3 regions of the Bacillus sp. AK128 genome follow, and region 2 is predicted to be linked to each of the others. Evidence: riboswitches for the same ligand, from Rfam matches in the RefSeq annotation. Region 2 holds a riboswitch; each other region holds the start of a gene.
What was found. Region 2 has a riboswitch for S-adenosylmethionine ahead of M1D60_RS22500 (sugar ABC transporter substrate-binding protein). Riboswitches for the same ligand answer to the same signal wherever they lie in the genome.
Positions count from the first base shown of each region.

Region 1: linked by a shared signal. The riboswitch ahead of M1D60_RS03265 (methionine ABC transporter ATP-binding protein) and the one ahead of M1D60_RS22500 (sugar ABC transporter substrate-binding protein) in region 2 are both predicted to bind S-adenosylmethionine.
Region 3: linked by a shared signal. The riboswitch ahead of M1D60_RS13205 (acyl-CoA dehydrogenase family protein) and the one ahead of M1D60_RS22500 (sugar ABC transporter substrate-binding protein) in region 2 are both predicted to bind S-adenosylmethionine.

Region 1 covers NZ_CP096379.1:728,523-733,688, reverse strand. The annotation lists gene M1D60_RS03275 (MetQ/NlpA family ABC transporter substrate-binding protein) at 1-808, opposite strand, end outside; gene M1D60_RS03270 (methionine ABC transporter permease) at 836-1,504, opposite strand; gene M1D60_RS03265 (methionine ABC transporter ATP-binding protein) at 1,497-2,522, opposite strand; SAM riboswitch class I at 2,687-2,802, opposite strand; gene acsA (acetate--CoA ligase) at 2,933-4,633, opposite strand; gene M1D60_RS03255 (ABC transporter ATP-binding protein) at 4,653-5,166, opposite strand, start outside.
Region 2 covers NZ_CP096379.1:4,500,946-4,506,111, forward strand. The annotation lists gene M1D60_RS22495 (sugar ABC transporter ATP-binding protein) at 1-720, opposite strand, end outside; gene M1D60_RS22500 (sugar ABC transporter substrate-binding protein) at 797-1,912, opposite strand; SAM riboswitch class I at 2,035-2,142, opposite strand; gene M1D60_RS22505 (hypothetical protein) at 2,470-3,867, shown strand; gene M1D60_RS22510 (LLM class flavin-dependent oxidoreductase) at 4,086-5,166, opposite strand, start outside.
Region 3 covers NZ_CP096379.1:2,658,395-2,663,560, forward strand. The annotation lists gene wrbA (NAD(P)H:quinone oxidoreductase) at 146-757, shown strand; gene M1D60_RS13205 (acyl-CoA dehydrogenase family protein) at 801-1,952, opposite strand; SAM riboswitch class I at 2,051-2,162, opposite strand; gene M1D60_RS13210 (hypothetical protein) at 2,232-2,717, opposite strand; gene M1D60_RS13215 (AbrB family transcriptional regulator) at 2,796-3,857, opposite strand; gene M1D60_RS13220 (manganese catalase family protein) at 3,951-4,796, opposite strand; gene M1D60_RS13225 (hypothetical protein) at 4,893-5,066, opposite strand.

The sequences.
Region 1 (5,166 bases), 940 kb from region 2:
GAAGTACTTCTACTAAAGCTTGAATTTCTTCACGATCTTCGTCACCAGAACGAACAGCGATAATGTTTACATATGGAGATTCTGGTCCTTCGATTGCGATAGAATCTTCAAGTGGATTTAATCCAGCGTCAATTGCATAGTTTGTGTTAATTAGAACCGCGTCACCTTCGTCATTGTTATAAACTTGTGGAAGAAGACCAGCTTCAACATCAGCTTGGAATTCAATGTTCTTTGGGTTTTCTACAATATCATCTACAGTAGCAGCTGTTGTATCAATACCTTCTTTTAACGTAATTAATCCTTTGTCTTGAAGCATAGTTAAAATACGTCCGTGGTCAGCTACTGCATTACTCATGATAATCGTAGCACCTTCAGGTAAATCTTCTAAGCTTTTGTGCTTTTTAGAGTAAACTCCAATTGGCTCAATGTGGATTCCACCAGCATTTACAAAATCGTAGTTATCATTTTCAGACATTTGAAGCTCTAAGTAAGGAATGTGTTGGAAGTAGTTCGCATCAATCTCTTCATCAGCAAGTGCCTTGTTTGGTAATACATAGTCCTGGAATGGAATGATTTCTAACTCGATACCTTGTTCAGCAAGAATTGGCTTTGCTTGTTCTAAAATAACAGCGTGAGGAACGTTTGAAGCCCCAACTACCAATTCCTTTACTTCTGTATTCTCAGTAGCTTCTGTGTTTTCTTCAGTTGCATCTGCACCTTGTGTTGTTTCTTCTTCTTGACCACCTGTACCACAAGCAGCGAGTGTTAGTACTAAAGCAAATAGAATAAACCCTAAAATCTTTTTCATGTTATAATCTTCTCCTTTTTGTATGTTTTATCGTTTATCAAGCATTGAAGTTACTCGATCTCCAATGAATTGAATAATGAATACAATCACTAAAATAATGACCGTGGACATGAACGTGACATCACCTTGGGAACGTTGGAAGCCCTCTAAAAATGCTAAATTCCCAAGTCCGCCTGCGCCTACGACACCTGCCATGGCTGTGTACCCTACTAATGCAATGGCCGTTACGGTAATTCCAGAAACTAGAGCTGGCATAGACTCTGGTAATAAAACCTTCCAAATAATCGTCCATGTTGTTGCACCCATTGCTCTTGAAGCTTCAATCACACCCTTATTAATTTCGCGAAGGGCAATTTCTACCATTCTTCCATAGAAAGGGGCTGCCCCAATAATGAGTGCAGGTAATGCTGCATTGGAACCAAGCATTGTGCCCACAATAAATTTCGCAAATGGAATTAATAATATAATTAGAATGATAAAGGGTATTGATCTAAAAATATTTACGAATGCTGCGACGATTGAATTGACAGCTGCATTCTCCCATAGATTTCCCTTAGCAGTTAGGAATAATAACAATCCAAGTATAATTCCCAATATAAATGTTGCGAGCACAGATATAGCCGTCATATAAAGGGTTTCTAGTGTTGCTTCTAGCATTCGATCCCAGTTAACATTTGGAAATAGCTGTTCAATCATTCGAAATCACCTCCACATCAACGGCTTGATCTCGAATATATTGAATGACCTTCTCAATCTCTTCATCCGTGCCATCAACATGAACAAATAATGTACCGTATGAACCGGTTTGAAGATGAGCAATTTTACCTTGAAGGATATTAACTGTAATCGAAAAATTCCTAATGACGTTGGTGATTAAAGGTTGTTCGGTTTCTTCTCCAACAAACGTTAATTGAATCACTTTTCCATTTGGATATTTTTCGAGTAGATGCTCAGCAGTTTCATGCGTTTCCTCAGGTTCTGTTAACTGACCAACAAATCGTCTTGTTATTTCCTCTTGAGGATTTTTGAACACCGAGAGCACATCACCTTGTTCAACAACCTGACCATTTTCCATAACAGCAACACGGTGACAAATTTTCCTGATCACATGCATTTCATGAGTAATCAGAATAATCGTCAAACCAAGTCGCTCATTGATATCCACAAGCAAATCAAGAATGGAATCGGTTGTTTGTGGATCAAGGGCAGATGTTGCTTCATCACACAAAAGTACCTTTGGATTATTAGCTAAAGCTCGAGCAATACCTACTCGTTGTTTTTGCCCACCACTTAGCTCTGAAGGATAGGCATCCTCTCTGCCTTTTAGTCCTACTAGCTCAATTAATTCCTCTACACGTTTTCGTTGCTCACTTTTTCGAACACCCGAAATTTCAAGAGGAAAGGCTATATTATCTCGGACCGTTCGGGACCAAAGTAAATTAAAATGCTGAAAGATCATACCCGTTTCCTGGCGAGCTTTCCTTAATTCTCGTCCTTGAATCTTTGCCATATCTCGCCCAGCGACTATAACAGATCCTTCTGTTGGCTTTTCCAACTGATTAAACATTCGGATAAGTGTACTTTTACCTGCGCCACTATAGCCAATCACCCCAAAGATTTCCCCTTGATTAATGTCAAGATTAATCCCATTTACTGCAGTGACCGGTCCACTCTTCGATGAAAAAACCTTTTTAACATCCTTTAACGTAATCATGCTACTCACCTCTTTCATATCTGAGTTGTCCTACCCATTTACTCTGAATTCATTCAATAGATATAGTGTTAGCTTTGATCAGATGAATTTAATTTATAAGTATTGATGGCCAATAAAAAAACCTTCCTGCAGATAAGCAGAAAGGAACAGATCAAGTTTCCTTTCTCTCATCTCCCAAAGCAAATACTTAAGCTTTGCAGGAATTGGCACCATTTCAACAGTTAAGTTGACGGTTGCCGGGTTTCATAGGGCCTAGTCCCTCCACCACTCTGGATAAGAGTTGTATAAATTTTTATTCATTCACTAACCATCTATTGTCGAAGCCTGTCAGACTCTCTTAGAATTTTTGATTATGAAAGAGATTTTAGCATGATAAAAATTATGCGTCAATCATTTTGTTCACAGATAAATCATACACTTACATTTAGTTTTTCAATTTCCTGCGACTTCAGTATTCGACGGAGAATTTTCCCGCTAATTGGCGTTTTAGGGAGTTCCTCTATTACTTCTATTTCTCTTGGCATCGCATGAGCAGCAAGTTTAAATCGAACAAATGTCTGAATATCTTTCAATAGCTCAGCTGATTCTTCATACCCATCTGTTAACACGATAAATGCCTTTACAATTTCACCACGGAGTTGATCTGGTTTTCCAATAACGGCTGCTTCTACAACGGCAGGATGCTCAATTAACTTGCTCTCCACTTCAAATGGTCCAATTCTTTCTCCAGAAGAATTGATCATATCATCATTTCTACCTTGGAAAAATACATAGCCATCCTCATCCATTCGAGCTAGGTCACCTGAAACATACCAATCGTTTATAAAGTATGAATGGTACTTTTCTTCATTCTTCCAAATCTCCTTCATCATGGAAGGCCAGCCCTTCTTAATGGCAAGAAGTCCAAACTCTCCTCGCTTCACCTCATTACCTTCTAAATCAATAATACCTGCCGTAATCCCTGGTAGAGGTCTTCCCATAGATCCAGGCTTAATCACAGCAGTTGGTAAGTTTACAATCAGCTGAGCACCTGTCTCTGTCATCCACCAAGTATCGTGAATTCTTACCCCAAACGCTTCTTGTCCCCATGTAATGACCTCTGGATTTAGAGGCTCTCCTACGCTTAGAACGTGTCTTAATGAAGAAAGATTATAATCCTTAATTCGATCGGTATCATTCATTAATAAACGAAATGCTGTAGGAGCACTGTACCAAACTGTGACACCAGTATCCTCAATTGCTTGGAACCACTCTTCCGCTTTAAAACGCCCACCATGAACCACAATGGTTGTACGATTTAACCATGGAGCAAAGATCCCATAAGAGCTCCCTGTTACCCAGCCGGGATGGGCCGTACACCAGTACACATCATCTTCCTGTAGATCTAACACCCATTTCCCCGTTTGATACTGCTGAATCATGACCCGATGAGCATGTAAAACACCTTTAGGTTTTCCTGTTGAGCCCGACGTGTAGTGAATAATCATGCCATCATTTAGACCTAGCCATTCCACTGCCTCTCCTTCAAAAGAGGAATTAGCCAGCAATCTTGGGATGGATTTTGCAATCGGATGGTCCAAATCATCTGTTATATAAATGGAACGTAACTCCGGAAGCTTTTCAACTGGAACTCGTTCAAGTAACTCAGCATTTGTTAAAAGAACAGATGCCTCACAGTCATACATCCTGTCATAAACCGCATCTTCCATGAACGCTTCAAACAATGGTCCTACAATCGCTCCTACCTTTATGACAGCTAGGACAGCAATATAGCCCTCTGGATTTTTCGGTAAGAATGTGAAAACGCGGTCTCCTTTTTTTACTCCCTGCGCCTTGAGCAAGTGGGCCCATTCATCGGTTCTTCTCTTCAAGTCTGAGAAAGTTAAACTTTCCTTCGTTGTTCCATCAATATAAACTAGAGCTTCTTTCTCTCCATACCCATCTTCAACGTGTCGGTCAATACATTCATAGGCCATATTGACTCGATTTGTCTTATACCAACTAAAATGAGGATGGACAGAATCCCACTTAAACTGCTCATAGATTTCTTCATAATTAGGTAAATTATGGGTTCCTTTTCGTGGTTGTAAAACTTGATTAATTTCGCTCATGGAAAGATTACTCCTTTACTTATGAATTCACTTTATCTAGGTTTAATAAAGAAAGAATATGTTTTTTCTGTTTAGCTAGCTCTTCGTCACCTCTAGAACGTGGTTTTGACCGATCTAAGCGGATTTCTTCACGAAGCTCTCCAGGCTGACCACTGAAAATAAGGATTCGATCACAAAGGTACAAAGCTTCATCTATATCATGAGTAACCACTAACATGGTCGCCTTCTTTTGCTCCCATACTTGCAGCAAAAGATCCTGCAGCTGCATTTTCGTAAATGCATCCAGTGCACTAAAAGGCTCATCTAGAAGAAGAATATGAGGAGAAGTAATCAACGCTCTCGCAATTGCAACACGTTGCGCCATTCCACCTGAAAGCTCCTTTGGAAATTGCTTTTCAAACCCTTTTAAACCAACCTGTTCTAAGATAGCAAGCGCGCTTTGTTCATTTTTATACTGATCCTTTACGCCAAAAAGAACATTTTCTACTACTGTTAACCATGGCATTAATCGAGGCTCCTGGAACATAAAACTA
Region 2 (5,166 bases):
TTCAACCACTTTGTGCTGAGTCGTATCTGCTATTAATTCCTTTGATACATTTCTACCATTTCTCATGACTGTGATCACATCACAAACATTGAATATTTCTGGCAAACGATGTGAGATAAAGATAATCCCTACCCCTTTTTCTTTTAGCTCGGAAATAATTCGAAATAGCTCTTTTGTTTCAGAATAACTCAAGGGCGCTGTTGGTTCATCCAAAATTAAAAACTTACAATCTGTAGAAATAGCTCTAGCAATCAATACCATCTGCTTCTCTGCTAAAGTAAGCTCACTCACTAGTCGCTTGGAAGAAATATGAACGTTCATACTTTCAAGAATTTGAGTAGCCTTTTGATGGAGCCTTTTCCAATTAACAAAAACCTTCTTACCCATGGAGTGAACCGTTTCATTTAGTAATATATTTTCACCTACTGTCAGGTTGGGAATCAGAGCCGTATCTACTTCCTGGTAAACAATTTGAATCCCAGCTTGCTGTGATTCTTTTGGTGATTTAATTTGAATATTCTCTCCATCTAGTAATATCTCACCAGTGTAGTGTGTATATGCTCCGGAAAGAACCTTCATTAATGTAGATTTCCCCGCTCCATTAGCTCCAATTAAAGCCTGAACACTCCTTGTATCTGCAGTAAAAATAACCTGATCCAGCGCTTTAACGCCAGGAAACTCAATTGAAATATCCCTCATTTGTAAGGTTGTGTGTACCATCTCTTTCCTCCCTTCCTGTTCAAAGGAAACACTCTCTAAGAAAAAATTAGAGAGTGTTTTATTATTTGCCCATTAATTATTTACTATAATGTTCCTTTAACACCTTCATCCAATCCTCTTCAAAGGCCGTGGATTGTCCCCATCCTTCTACTACTTCTGCAAGGTTCACCATATTAACTGGCTCAGATGACTGTAATAATTGTTCTTGTGAAATTAACGAAGCTTCTAAGTTATATGTTTGTGGAGTTTCTTCTCCTGCAATCTTCTTAGCTAGTAATCTTACATTTACAGCTCCAATTAATTTTGGATCAACAGCTGCTGTATACTGCCAAGGATTACCTTCCGTTTGTATTTCTTGAAGGTCCGCATTTGAAACGTCTATTCCATAAATCTTGATTTCTTCTCTTCCCGCTTCCTTTAGTGCACGAGCAGCTCCAATTGCGAATGCATCCCATGTTGCGAAGATTGCATCGATCTCACCTTTTGGATACTTAGTAAGCATTGCAGCTACAGCATTTTGTGTTTGTACTGAAGTATCAGCAGCTGCTACACCAAAGCGCTCTAACTCCTTCAACCCAGCGTTTTGCTCAAGTGTTGCTGTATACACATTATTACGTCTAACCATTGGAGGAAAACCATCTACCCATAGATACACAATGTTTGCATCCCCGTTAAAATCCTTAACCAGCTGATCAAGCGCTAATTTTGCTAATGCTTCATCATCTTGTGAAGTTAATGTGACGCCTTCAACATTAGCTATATCACCGTGTGAGTCAAAGGTCACTACTTCGATTCCGGCTTCACGAAGCTTCTCTGCTTGTTCCACAGTCGCTTCATCATCACCATGAGATAGAATAATACCATCATAATCTTCTTCTAGGGTTTGGGCGATTGCATCATGGAATTTTGCTGTGTCCCCATTTGCCGTAAACACATCTACTTCAAACCCAAGTGCCTCCCCTTCCTCTTTTGCTCCTGCTAAAAACTGTGCAGTATGATCATCTCCACCAATCTTACGGATTACTTTAATCTTTGCTCCTTGCCCCTCTGCAAAACGATCAGGAACGTTCTCAAAACTTACCTTTTCATTTGTATTAGCTGACTCTCCAGAATTTCCTCCAGTTCCACAGCCAGTTAAAAGAAGTGTTGCGGATAATGCGGTCACAAGTAGACCTTTTACTGATTTTCTCATTCTATGAACCTCCTATTATTTTTCCGATAATCTGATGATGAGTATAGGGTGTCTCATATCTTTTAAAATATAAAAAGCCTCTCCATAAAGAGAGGCTTCTACATGTATAATAGAATTTACCTCTCTTATCTGTCAGAATACGTGAAGTATTCTGCAGGATTTAGCACCAATTCATATAGAACGGTTGCCGGGCGTCATAGGGCCAGTCCCTCTGCCACTCTTGATAAGAGAACATTTTAATTTTAAGTTTATATATCGGTTTGAAAAGCTAAGTTAAACTTTACTCTCTAACTCTATGAAAGTCAACAGATTATTCTGTGGTTTTATTTTACAATTTTTCTATAGTACCGCTGAATACAAAAACCACCTTTTATTTTATCATAGAACCCTATTATCGTTTTTATAGGTATGGGGATTCATATTTCCTAAATAGAAATTATTTCCCGAAAAATTATTTGTTTATAAGCTCCAATCATGTTCTTCTCTCATACACTAATTTCATATTAATTCTTATTAATGATATACTATAGGAAATGATACTTGAAAGGGGTTACGTTATGACTCAAGAAATGATTTTATGTACAAATGATGATCACCAAAGGATTATGTTAAACATTCAGGGTCTTTATCAATTTCAAGGGTATCAAGTAGTGGAAGCTTTCACTGTTCAAAAAGACGAATGTTATTATCTTTTCTTTTATAAAAATAAGTTCCTTACTGGAAAAAAGACCATCAAGCTTAAACGAACATCCACTCTTGCAAATGTTTTAACTAAAGGAATCTACCTCTCTAGCCCACATCCAATTATTCAATCTTTAGTAAGCTCTCACTCTCATTATTCATTACCTAAAATAAATAAAACCTGGAAGTCCATTAAGAAGGAATACGACCCTATTGAAGCTGCGCATATTTTAACTATTTTTGACTCTTATTTAAAAAAGGAAACCGTTATTTCATCATTAAAGGAAATATGTCTACAATTCCGTAGAGATGGAAAATTCCTCATGGCGTTCCGATTACTTCAACTAATTTTACAAAAATACCCTAAAAATGAGTGGGCTCAGTCACTCATCTCTCATCTCGATTATCAAAAGTATACCTTTCGTTACCAATCAGAACTAGTAACATTACTTCAATTTGATTCGTTATATGTAGAAAATCAGCTTTATCTAAAGTTGGATGAAGTAAAATCATTCAACCTCCTCCAAGCACAGCTACGTAAATATTCCCGTCATCTAGAAAGTCTCACCCTATACAACCATCGTCTAACCCACTATACAGAAAACTTTGAAGAACAACTGTCGGATTTACTAAAATACTCACTCGAACGGCCAAACATAGACCTTTCTTCATATCTTTTTTCCATTTACAACCAAACCAAACGCACCGAAAACAAAGAAAAACTTCAACATTTTTTACTATCTCAACTTATAAACCACAATCAATATGAAGATGCCTTCCAACTATTAACGGATTATAAAAATCCATTTTCGGAAACACAATTGGAATTCCTTATCACAATTGTTGAAAATCTAGACTCTACCTACATTTTACCTTTTGACCAATTCTCCTCTCAAAACCTTGTTGATGCTAACACTAAACAATTAGATCTCTTGCTACAAGCCTTACTGCCTAGATTATTTAAGCAGCATGATATAAACTTTGTTTATCAGTGGCTTCAACCATTATTCCATATCCCATTGCACATGATTAGCAAAATTAAGAAGATGTATAGTATTAAAGAGGACCCTGAACAGCAGCATGTAATGGGTGAATTGTATTATGAAATCCACCAAATTCCTCAGGCGATTGAGTGTTTCCTTTGGGACGTGGAGTTAAACCCAACAAATCCTCATTCTATAAGCTGGCTCACCAAACTGTATCACGAGTTAGGTATGTTCGATGAATCAAAGTCTTATCAGTATTTATATAAACAAATTCAAAAAAGCTCATAAATTCTAATCTGTATTTATTCTATTAAAATTAAAAAAGATTCTAGTTAGCCTAGAATCTTTTTTAAAGAAATTGATAGCGTTTGGATTGATAAAATAGTTATCTTAGTGCCTAATCAGTAAGTCCAATGATCATTACTCCTACGAGAGGATTCTCCAGTTTTTATACTAGTACCACCATCTTACCTCTTCAACTAGTACCGTCATCTTATCATAACTTATTATGTTAATCCTAAATGTTCACGGAAGGTATGACCTTCATATTTTTCTCTGAAAATACCTCTTTTTTGCATTTCAGGAACAATTAGTTCAACAAAGTCTTCTAAACTACCTGGTAATGTAGGAGGCATAAGATTAAATCCGTCAGCCACCCCTGCTTCAAACCAGACTTCCATCTGATCGACAATTTCATCCGGAGTACCTATCAGCGTGTGATGACCACCACCTGCATTAAGATATCCTAATAGTTCTCTTACCGTAGGTTGTTTATCACTAATAATTTCTAGTATCGTTTCGTAACGTCCAACTGGACCAGAAAATTCTTCTACTGGGGGTAATGGAGGTACTTCTTTATCAATTTCCCAGTTAGAACAGTCTTGTCGAATAAAGTAACTCAACTGCTTTAGAGCTGTTTCAAGAGGTAATTGCTCATCTAATGCAGCTTTTTTGGCTAAAGCTTCCTCATGAGTATGACCTACATAGGTTACTAAGCCTGGAAATACTTTAATATGTCTATTGCTGTTTTCGCTTTGTTTAACTTGTTCATCTAATTTTTGACGAAATTTTTTTGCTTGTTTTAAGTTCCACGACACTGAATAGACTGCATCAGCATATTTTGCGGCTAATGCAATGCCTTGTTTAGATGCCCCTGCTTGCATGGAGACTGGTTTACCTTGCGGACTTTTTGGCGTAGTGGATGGGCCACATACTTTAAAATAGGTACCTTCGTGATTAAAAGACTTAATGTTTAAAGGATTTATCAATTTTCTTTCTTCTCGATCATGTAGAAACTCCTTACTGTCCCATGAAAGAAATAACTTACTCATTAAAGCAGCGAATTCATCTGCCTTCTCATAACGTTTGTCATGAGGAGGCAGTTCTTCCATACTATGATTTAACGCCTCTAAATCAGTCATTGACGTAACAAGATTCCAACCAACACGTCCTTTTGTAATATGATCTAAACTTAATAGCTGCCGTGAAGCGGTGAAAGGATTAGAAAAAGTACTTGAGATGGTTGAAACTAATCCCACATGATTTGTTACTTGAGATATAGCAGTTAAATTAACTATTGGATCCAAC
Region 3 (5,166 bases), 1.8 Mb from region 2:
GCCATACACTTTTTTCTATTCAGTACAGAGGAACTATAAATCCTCCAGTTTTCATTAGTTAACATGAATCTAGTTAGAGTATGTTTAAAACTAAATTTGAAAGGTAATGTTATTTATGTAATAAATTATAGAAAGAGGTTGAATCATGACAAACGTAAAACTAGCAATAATCTATTATAGCTCAACAGGTACCAATTACCAATTAGCACAATGGGCTGAAGCTGCCGCAAAAGAAACTGGAGCGGAAGTAAAGCTGTTAAGAATACCCGAAACAGCCCCTGACACTGCAATTGATACAAATCCAGCATGGAGAGGACATGTAGATGCAACCAAAGACGTTCCAGCTGTCACATTAGATGACTTAGAGTGGGCAGATGCTTTCATTTTCAGTGTTCCAACAAGATATGGTAATGTAGCATCACAATTTAAATCATTCATTGATACAACAGGTGGATTATGGTTTAATGGCAAACTTGCTAATAAGGTGGTAAGTGCAATGACATCTGCAGCTAACCCACATGGCGGTCAAGAAGCAACTATTCTTTCCATTTACACATCTATGTACCACTGGGGTGCTATTATTGCCGCACCAGGTTATACAGACCCATCACTCTTTGCTGCTGGTGGAAACCCTTATGGAACATCAGTTACCATTAACCAAGAAGGTAAGATGGTTGAAAATGTTGAAGATGCGGTTAAACACCAAGCAAAACGTACCGTGCAAGTGGCATCAGCAGTTAAAACTGGAATGCAATAAACAAAAATCAGGAGAGCTCTCTCCTGATTTTTTTATTTACGATCTATTTTTCAATTGATATCCTTCTTTTCCCCAGCATATAAACAATTGCATCGTCTGCAGGTGGATTGTGTAAACCTGCACGAACATCTCGAAAATATCGTTGTAATGGATTCTTTTCTGACAAGCTTCTAGCTCCCACAATCCTCATTGCTAAATCAACTATAGAATTAGCGCTATTGGTAGCAATATGTTTAACAGCAGCCAGTTCATGAGCTAATGACGCCCTACCCTCGGGATCATTAACCCATTTTAGCGCAACCGAATAAATCAGTTCTCTTGCCTTAAATAACTCCAACTCCATTTCGCCAACCTTTCGTTGGACCTCAGGCACTTCAGCAATAGGACCAGGTAATGTATTGGGTTGATACTCTCTTGCAAATGAAACAGCATAATCTCTTGCCGCTGTTGCAATACCTAAGTATACGGTAGGAATCTGCAGATACCAACCTTTTGGCAGGTTGGTACCACCCTCCTGACTTATAAGTGAATCTTCCTCAATTCGAACATTACTTAAAATTAAATCATCACTTTTTGTACCCTTCATGGAAATACTATCCCAAGTTTCTTCGATTGAGACACCTTCTAACCGGTGATCAATTAGAAACATTCCACGCTGTCCGGTTTGCTCGATTTGAGCAGTTACAATGGAATAATCAAGTGCAATTGCCATTGAAGTAAAAGCTTTCTCCCCGTTAATAACCCACTGATTACCGTCTTTAGTTGCAGTAGTAGTAGGCAGTCCTCCCCTAGAAGGACTTCCTGTCGCCCTTTCAGTAGCCGCAACATTGAATAATGCCTTAGACTGTACGATTAGTCGACAAAGCTTTTCAAACATTAATTCATTCCAAGAATGACTTTCTGCATTTTCTAGAATGCAACCTAAATGCCAACCAATTGATAAGGCAGTTGCTCCATCACCTTGGGCTAATATTTCTTGAATTTGAAGGAATTGATATAGATTTAAACCAGTACCTCCATATTTTTGAGGTACTGTGAGCGCCAAAAAGTTTTCTTTTTTTAAATCCTCAAGATTAGCAAGAAGGCAGTCCCCCTCATCCATTTGACCAGCTCTGTTATCAAAAATAGCTGCAAGTTTTCTTGCTTGTTGGAGTATATCCTCAAAATTTGTATCGGTATTTCCTCTGTTTTCCAACTATTCTCCCCCTAGCACTTCTTTATTTATAGTAATAAAATAAAAAAACCCCTTTCGATATATAGAAAGAGGTTTGTGTACATATTAAACTATACTCTTTCTTATCTGCCAGACCAAAAGTCTGTTGGATTTGGCACCGTTTTATTAAATATTAATAAATGGTTGCCGTGGGTTCTTAGGACCAAGTTCCTCCCCCACTCTTGATAAGTAAAATATTTTGCTATTTAATTTTATATATTAAATTTATCGTATATGAAAATATCTGTCAATTCAAAAAGCTTATTGTTTATCTAATGCAAGCTTGATCATAAGATTTGTCATTCCATCAACAATCTCTGCTTGACCTTCAAGCACTTGATAAAATGTTTGCAGGTACTTTTCTGTAATCTCCATATACTCCCTATCTTGTTTATGTTCACAAATATCCCTGAACAACTCTAATTGTCCTTCTAGGATAATCATTTCTTCATATGTTAAATAGAATTGAATGCCTTCTTCTGTGGATTCATTCTCATTAAATCCATTAAAGACAAGCATCTTTTCTGTAAGATCTTGGAGAACATGATATTCCTTTTGAAGGAGCTTTAGTTCCCGCTTGTTTTTTTCATGTTGGATTGCATAACCCAATGAATGGGTTAAATAAGAAAGCATATGAATCCAGAATGTAATCTCCGTCTTTATTATCAGTAGTTGAATGGCCTGTTCTTCTAACATAGACCTTGTATTTTCTTTTTTTGACTTAGCTTGTATGAAGTCAATAATCATGATTAGTCCCCTCCTGCCGTTATCATACTAGCATGTTTTCAGAAAAAACGGCAGTTGACTTTAATGGTAAGGTGTCAATTATTTTCCAAGTGTATGTTGTTTTCGAAAGACCCATGCCACTAAAGGCGGAACTAAAAATAGAATAAAGAAGATACGAAATAGCTGGAAACCAGTTACAATTGATAAATCTGCTCCAATCGCTTTTGCAGTTAGTCCCATTTCGGCTATGCCACCTGGAGCGGTACTTAAAAAGGCTGTGCCAAGTGAGATTGGATACACCCACTGTAATAAGCCTGCAATTAACACGGTAGAAAGGAGTAAGATTAAACAGGATATAATAGCTCCTGTACCAAACCGTTTCCAGTTTTTCAACTTATTAGGATCAACCATTTTTCCAATATGAATTCCTAGGAAGATTTGAGCAGCAATAAGTAATAACTCTGGAATTGGAAATGGAGTTAAACCAAAAACGACTAAAACAGCACAACCAATAATAGGACCTACTAAGTAAGGTGTAGGAAGTCTCCCTTTCACGGCAAGGAGCGATGATAGTCCTGTTACAGCTATAAAGAGTGTTATTTCCATTACAGTACTCGTTTTTATTGAAGATTCCACAGTGTTTAGAGTGGTAAGTGGTCCACTAAACCAATCAATTCGAACAATGGCTGGTACTAGGTAGATTACTGAAAGAAGACGTATTAACTGAAAAAGAGTAACACTTGTGACATCCACATCATCAATTTCTTCGCCTAATAACACCATTTGTGAAAATCCTCCAGGCATCATTCCGATAAAAGCAGTCTTAAAGTTGATTCCAATAAATCTTGAAATAAATATAGAGACTAAGAGAGAAAAACCAATCAATAAGATGGTTGTTGTCAGCATTGCAGGTAACATTTTTAACATTTGTAAAAGCGTATCATATGTAAATGCAATCCCAAGCATGTAACCAATGACTACTAAAGCACCATTTCTAGTTACTGGTAGACTTTTTATCTCCCGCTTAAGCAAGAGCTTCCAAATAACTACAGCCAGCAGGGAACCGAGCATCCAGGCTAAAGGTAGCTGTAGAAAAGTAAACAGTAGACCACCAATACATGCAATTAAAAGTGTTTCAAAAAATGGGAGTAATTTTTTCACTGGATCACGGCTTTCTAGAAAATAGATGACTATCATTCTTTTATTTTATCACTAAAAAAAGACTGCAACAATGAGCTGCAGCCTTTCATTTACTTACATAAGGTTTGGCGGAAGTGGATGCGGTAAAGTATCATGAACATAAAGTGGCGCAGGGGTTAAACTAGCCTTTGGTCCAAAAGGAACTGGTTGTGATACATAATTAAACACGCCACGACCATCAGGAGCTGGTCCTTGGGCAAATCTACCTTTACTGCTTGCTTCTCCGCGTGATAGATTGTAAAAGTCATAGGATACAGCTTGCTTTTCAAGCTCACGCGGGAAGGTTGTTGGGACAACAATATCACCTTCACGTGCTTCAAGCTCAGCAATCGCTGCCTTCCATATATTTTGGTGCGCAGTATCACGAGCAATTAGGAAAGAAAGCATATCCTTTACACCAGGATCCTCAGCTATCTCATATAATCTTACAGCTTGAAGACGCCCTTGAGATTCAGATGTCAAGTTTGCTCTAAAATCAGCTAAAAGATTTCCACTTGCACCAATATATGCAGCAGTCCATCTATTCCCAACACTATCAACTGGCATTGCACCTAATCCAGAGACAATAGCATGTTGTGGGTTCATTCCGCCCATAATTGCAGCCACTGCTGGATTATTATTATAAGCAGCTTGTTGATCCTCTAACGGAGCCCCATCTAAAAGACGTGCAATCATCGTTGCAAGCATTTCAACATGCGCCATTTCCTCTGCACCAATATCTAATAATAGATCACGATATTTTGCATCAGCACGACCGTTGAAACCTTGAAATAAGTATTGCATCATAACAGAAATTTCACCATACTGTCCCCCGAGAATTTCTTGAAGCTTCTTTGCATATATCGGATCTGGACATGATGGTTTTGCATCATATTGAAGTTCTTTAATGTGATAAAACATAGGTAATTATTCCTCCTTTATTAACATCCCTAACAATGTATAGGGATGTAGGAGAAATGGTGCTTGTATAGGCAAATTCTTTATAAAAGATTTACATTATTTATTTTCTTCTACGGTTACTTCATCAGTATGGATACAATCAAATTCACCAATTTCCTCTTGTATTTGCTCTAGAGTGGGAAGATCATCGTAGCTCTCTAACAACTCATGATTTACTAAACTAACTAAATGGTAGGGATACTCTTCATCAGAAAAAGGTGAATAAATCATTGTATATACTCCTCCACCTTTAGTAAAAAAAAACTGAAGATGGCTAGTTAGTCTCTCTACTTTTTTATTTCTAATTAGAACCAACTCTATCACCTCTACT